Regions from separate parts of the Lentibacillus halophilus genome, predicted to be linked through region 2. Evidence: a T-box and tRNA genes for the amino acid it is inferred to sense, from the RefSeq annotation. Region 2 holds a T-box; the other holds one or more tRNA genes.

Region 1 (3,428 bases), 1.0 Mb from region 2:
ATGCGAGTTCTCAGGATGGCCCATGCTCACCACAATATTACGATTTTCGTTTGGAAAGGCGGAACGATTGCAGTGTCATCACATGGCGCATAATTTTGAACACGTAAAGGATTTTTCCAGTAAATAAGATAATCGGAGTTGATTTATAGATCGCGATCGTTTTGCAAACCGCTTTTCCCCCAACGGTAGCCGCTGCAATCAAGCTCGTTAACACAACGGAAACGGCAATAAACACTAGTGATCCTTCTGACGTATTGATCATCCGACCTAATTGAAAAACGACCGATGTCGACGCTGCCCCGCTGACAATGCCTGCAATATCACCGACGACATCGTTAAAAAAACTGGAGAACAATGGGGCGTTTTTTGTAATATACGTTGCCTCTTTGGCGCCTTTGATTTTTTTGGATGCCATCGCATGGAAATGCGCTTCTTTAGCAGTGGCTGATGCCAGGCCGATGGTGTCGCCAATAATTCCAATCAAAATAAAAACCAATACAATAGCAAGACTGAGAACAAGTCCGGCTCCTCCCCGAAACCATGAGGACATAAATGAAAAAAACAGTGCCATGATAAATGTGGTCAACACGATTTTGCTGCTCCACGGAATCGATGAACGAATCAACTTCATCATTCCTTTACCTCCTCATAATCAATCATTATATCAAGCGAAACTTGAATCTGTGGACGTTCATGAGTTTAAAAATCACTCCCGAGCAAGCACCCGGGAGCATGGCAACCCATTTGAAAAGAACTACCATTAGTGTAAGCGAATTGTTTCATACAACAGAAACAATTCACTTACACTAATATTTTTGCATAAGGTAAATATATATCACTTAAGGCAAAATGTCAACGGATTTAGATATGCGTTCTATCAAAAAACGTAGACACACAGGGATTATGAGTTTAAGAAAAATGTCTGCTGGTCGATTGATTGATACGGTTGGATTTCGTTTATTGGTTTATCAAAGAGGGCACTGAGTCAGCGGAATGTTTACGCGGTTTACCAATTTGTTTGGTACAAGGGGGAAAGTGGAATTTGGCCACCGCTGAAAATCACCGATTGGATATGGTCACCGGCTGTCGGATTTACGGAGGTCTTTACTGGTGCACGTCGTCTATGGCAGATACATATAAAAAAACTTGAACCCCGTTGCGGATTCAAGCTTTTTTATATTTCCTATATCGGGATGACAGGATTTGAACCTACGACCCCTAGCACCCCATGCTAGTGCTCTACCAAACTGAGCTACATCCCGTTAAAATGTCCACTCTATATTATAGGAAAAAATCCATATGAAATCAATACATTTTTCCACACTTCAACAAAAAATCACTGTCTTCGTTTTGCAGGCTGTCCCCGTCGTTCCAAAAAAAGAGCAAGAAACAAACCGGTCACCGCAAATAAAAACGCAACGAAAAAGCTTGTTTTCACGCCGTTCAAATACGTATCGGGATCCATAGTTGCTGAGCCGGCTTGAACGCTACTAATAAACGAAATAATAAACGTTAAGCCGAGTGATCCCCCGAATTGGCGGGCTGTGTTAATAACAGCTGTCCCATGTGGAATCAAATGGTCCGGCAACGCATTGATGCCCGCTGTCATAATCGGCATATTAATCAACCCGACACCAGCCATGGCTACAATGAATAAAGCCATGGTTATGACAAATGGCGTATTGAGATCAAGGATGACATAAAAACCGATGGTGCTGACACTGAGCAAAACAAAACCGATAATCGCAATGACTTTGCCCCCGTATTTATCGAACAATCGGCCTGCATACAGGGACATGAAGGCAAGCGTTAAAGCGCCGGGCATCACGATTATGCCACCAAAAAAAGCCGAATACCGTTGTGCGTTCTGGACATACAACGGCAAAATCGTCTCCGTTGATATAAGTAAACTGAACGATAAAATCGAAATAATGGCTACAAGAGCAAAAACGGGTACTTTAAGCACACGGAGCTCCAAAATAGGCGTGGAAAGCCGCAATTGTCGACTGATAAATAAAACCAATGCCACCCCGCCTGCTATCAGACCGATAAGTGTTGCTGGTTCCGTCAGCCCACCATCTTCCAATTGATTGAAGGCAAACAGCATACCACCAAACCCAACCGTTGACCATAGTATGGATAACGTGTCAATGACCGTTTCGCGCTGCTCGGTCACATTGCGCATGTACAGAAAAACCAAAAGCAAAATACATGCTGCAATGGGAATAATCAGCAGAAACAACGCACGCCATCCGAAATACTGGGTGAGCGCCCCGGATATTGGCGGGCCAATCGCAGGCGCCACATTAATCACCAGCCCGGCCAATCCTAGCGCAAATCCTCGTTTTTCTTTGGGATACATCAGAAATAATATCGTTTGCATCAATGGGATCATAATGCCGGAGCCCATCCCCTGAAAAACGCGGCCCACCAGCAAAATGGGAAAAGAAGGCGCAACCAAACCGATGAACGTCCCTGCCAAAAATAACACCATCGCGGTCATCATTAATTTCCTTGTTGGAAAGGCATCAATGAAATAAGCTGTTATGGGAATAAGAACGGCCATCGTTAGCATATAGGTTGTTGTCAGCCATTGCACATCCGTCGAGTTAATCGCAAACTCCTGCATGATTTTTGGAAAGGCTGTAATGAGCAGAAATTGTGTCAGAACGGACAAAAATGCTGCCGACAATGTAATGCCCACAATGAGATATCTATGAAAACGGGTAAGATTCGTTGGCATTATTCCGCTCACCTCCTACAAACCCTTCACCAGCCATCTAAAACAGCAAACGACACGCCGTATGTCGCTCCATTCAGCATGAACCGATCTTCTTCAAAACGTTACTAAAAGGCCGGTCTTATCATCGCTTGGCTTTAGTCGCGGATAGATTCGGCACTGCTCATCGGCCATTTCCCGCTCTTCTACGGCATGCAATAACCCGTCGATTCCGTAATCAAATGCGATGCTGGCCGATTGCAACCATGCATTATCGTCATTCAGCTCGGTCGGCAAAAGCAACCCGTCACTCAATAGAAGCATGTGTGTAACCCGTTTAAGCGACAGCCTCCCATATTCCAGATGATCCATCGCCTCATCACTGCCATCAATCACGCCATACCCGTTCATCGTGTTCAATTGATTTCGATTGTGCAGTAATATAGGATTAATTTCGTTTCTCAGTTCCGTGATGTCAAGGTTATGATCGTTGTTCTTTTGCCTCTGCTTAACCAGCTCAGTAATGGCCTGTTGATCGAGGTATTGGATCAAATCGTATGTAACGGGGCGTATGTCCCCATTTTCATATTTTAAAAACAACATGCAATCGCCTGCGTGAATATAATGAAAATGATGATGATCCGGGTGCAATTGAATGGCTGCCAACCCAGTGGAACTTCTTTGGTTTTTGGGGATGTCATCCAAACGT
Region 2 (3,428 bases):
TTATTAGTTGGGTTGTTATAGTTGTACTATTCATCGCAAGCTTTGCAGGCGTCATTTTTCCTGTCGTCCCATCGCCACTCGTGCTGTGGATAGGTTTTCTACTCTATCATTTTGTTATTAATGCCGATGAACTGTCAGTATGGTTCTGGACAGGCATGGTTGTATTGACCGTGATAGTGATCGCAGCGGATGTTATTGCGAATAGTTATTTTGTCAAAAAATATGGCGGCAGCAAATGGGGCGAACGTGGTGCTGCGGTTGCTGTCATCATCGGTTCATTCATAATGCCACCATTTGGTATTATTATTCTTCCGTTTATCACAGTATTTGTGATTGAAATGGTACAAAAGAAAACATCAGGAGAAGCTATACGTGCATCCATTGGCTCTTTGATTGGATTTTTAGGTGGCGTTGCTGCGAAAGTTGTTATTCAACTCGTTATGATTGGATGGTTTTTTGCAGCTATTTTATTCTAATGATAGGGAGTGTTTATATTGCGTATACCATCACGAGTTATGACCTTTGCCGGATCTGCGGCTGGAGGCAGTGCCGGCATTCAAGCCGACTTGAAGACATTTCAAGAATTGGATGCTTACGGAATGAGTGTCGTGACAGCGCTTGTTGCTCATCATCCGGAGACGGATAAAAACGTTCATTTGCAGACGATTGAAGCGATTGAAGCACAGTTTGCAACGGCTATCAAACAAGTAGGGGTAGATGCGCTTAAAACAGGCATGTTATTCTCTGAAGACATTATCGAAAAAGCGTCAAATCTGATTGCCACATCGGATGTCCGTACGATTGTGGTTGATCCGGTCATGGTCGGAAAACTTGATTCGAAGTTGTTGGCTGATAATGCCATTGGTATGTTGCGGGACAGGCTCTTGCCTATGGCGCAGATCATTACACCGAATGTTCCGGAAGCCTCTTATCTGCTGAATGGCAGGGCGATGCATACATTGGACGACATGAAACAGGCTGCTATTGATTTGCATGAACTGGGACCAACGTACGTCCTCGTTAAAGGTGGCCGCCTGAAAGGGGAAGCGATTGACGTATTATATGACGGCGAGACGTTGATCACTTTCGAGGCGCCTAGGATTGATACGGTAAATACGAGCGGAGCAGGCTGTACGTATTCAGCGGCGATCACCGCCTATTTGTCAAAAGGATATTTGGTTCCCGAAGCCGTTCGTTTGGCAAAAAGTTTTGTTACAACAGCGATCGAGTATGGATTTTCCTATAATGATATGGTGGGTCCGACGTATCATGCCGCAGAACGTGTGCAAGGAGAAGCACATACGATTAAAGTGGAACAACTGGTCTAAGCTGAGCACTGATAGAGGAAAGGCCAGGCGACTTTAGCCTGGCCTTTCCGGTTGATAAATTTCAAATCCGGTTGATAAATTTCAAATCCGGTTGATAAATTTCAAATCCGGTTGATAAATTTCAAATCCGGTTGATAAATTTCAAATCCGGTTGATAAATTTCAAATCCGGTTGATAAATTTCAAATCCGGTTGATAAATTTCAAATCCGGTTGATAAATTTCAAATCCGGTTGATAAATTTCAAATCCGGTTGATAAATTTCAAATCCGGTTGATAAATTTCAAATCCGGTTGATAAATTCCCAATCCGGTTGATAATTCAATTAATTAGTAGATTTTCCCCATTGGCTTCGATTAATCCTTGACTTTGCAGCAGTCTCCGTATATATTGGAACATAATATAGGAAACGTTGATGAGGATCAGTACAATTTATCGTCTTTCCCAGAGAGGAAATGGTCGGTGAGAATTTCCAAAGGCGTCATTGGAACCTGCCTCCTGAGTTCGCCGTTCGAAAGGCTTGTTGCTGTAAGACGGCGCGGTGTTAAACCGTTATGATAAAAGTGTGCAGCATATCGGTCATACTGCTGTAAACAAGGGTGGTACCACCAGACCTCGGTCCCTTTCAGGACGGAGGGTTTTTGTTTTTCCAAAAATGGATAGGAAGTAAGGGGTGTTTTCTTTGGGTCAAAACAATAAACAATTTGTTGAAAATATTACGGCTATGGAAGATGACTTTCCGCGTTGGTATACCGATGTTGTGAAACAGGCGGAATTGGTTGATTACGGTACCGTTCGCGGCACGATGATCATTAAGCCATATGGGTTCGCCATCTGGGAAAATATTCGTGATCAATTGGACCGTCGCTTCAAAGAGACGGGCCATTCGAATGTCTATTTTCCGTTATTTATTCCGGAGAGCCTTCTGCAAAAGGAAAAGGATCATATTGAAGGTTTTGCACCGGAAGTGGCCTGGGTAACACAAGGCGGAGATGAAGAACTGGAAGAAAGAATTTGTGTCCGTCCGACATCCGAGGTGCTTTTCGGTGAATATTATGCCAAAAATATTCATTCTTATCGTGATTTGCCGAAACTCTATAATCAATGGAGCAATGTTGTTCGCTGGGAAAAAACGACACGGCCATTCTTACGTTCGCTGGAATTTCTTTGGCAGGAAGGGCACACGTCCCATGCGACCCAGAAAGACGCAGAACAAGAGACGGCGCAAATGCTGGATATTTACGCGGAGCTTTGTGAACATTATCTCGCTTTTCCTGTCCTGCGCGGAAAGAAGACGGAAAAAGAAAAATTCGCCGGTGCCGAGTATACGTTAACGATCGAAAGTTTGATGCATGACGGCAAGGCATTGCAGTCCGGCACATCACACTATTTTGGAACCGGATTTGCTGAAGCTTTCAACATTCGCTACTTGGATGAAGACGGTGAAGAGAAGCCGGTTCATCAGACGTCTTGGGGCATGTCCACTCGGATTATGGGTGCATTGATTATGGTTCATGGTGATAACCGTGGGCTGGTGGTACCGCCGAGAATTGCTCCGACACAGGCGATGGTTGTACCGGTCGCTCAGCATAAGGAAGGGGTGCTGGACAAGGCGTATGACTTGCGCGATCAGCTTCAGCAACTGGTTCGTGTCGATATTGATGGCAGTGACAAAAAACCGGGCTGGAAATTTAATGAGTATGAAATGAAAGGCATTCCTGTCCGGATTGAAGTTGGGCCGAAAGATATCGAGAATGAACAGGTCGTTCTTGTCCGGCGGGATTCCGGTGACAAAGAGTTTGTCCCGTTAAGCGAATTGGAAGAACGGTTGCCGGCTCTTTTGGAGGAAGTACAACAAAACCTATACAGCCAGGCATTAACACATTTGCAGGAAACAACCACCACTGCTAAAGACATGGATGAATTTAAGCAGGCACTTGAAGAGAATCCAGGGTTCATTAAAGCAATGTGGTGCGGTGATGAAGCATGTGAGGAAAACATTAAAGATGAAACATCCGCTACATCACGGTGCATTCCATTTGAACAGGAGGCCGTTTCCAACTCTTGTGTATACTGTGGCAGAGAAGCGAAAGAAATGGTCT

The links. A T-box is a leader RNA that pairs with one kind of tRNA and senses whether it is charged. The one in region 2 lies ahead of proS (proline--tRNA ligase), so its partner is inferred to be a tRNA-Pro.
Region 1: it encodes a tRNA-Pro, which carries the amino acid that the T-box ahead of proS (proline--tRNA ligase) is inferred to sense. The anticodon was not compared.

Annotation. Positions count from the first base shown of each region.
Region 1 covers NZ_AP043750.1:189,857-193,284, forward strand. Annotated here, with positions in the region: gene ACZ5Q7_RS00830 (hypothetical protein) at 38-634, opposite strand; tRNA gene ACZ5Q7_RS00835 (tRNA-Pro) at 1,189-1,262, opposite strand; gene ACZ5Q7_RS00840 (MDR family MFS transporter) at 1,337-2,743, opposite strand; gene ACZ5Q7_RS00845 (hypothetical protein) at 2,837-3,428, opposite strand, start outside.
Region 2 covers NZ_AP043750.1:1,185,007-1,188,434, forward strand. Annotated here, with positions in the region: gene ACZ5Q7_RS05725 (DUF456 domain-containing protein) at 1-476, shown strand, start outside; gene thiD (bifunctional hydroxymethylpyrimidine kinase/phosphomethylpyrimidine kinase) at 495-1,328, shown strand; T-box leader at 1,730-1,953, shown strand; gene proS (proline--tRNA ligase) at 2,009-3,428, shown strand, end outside.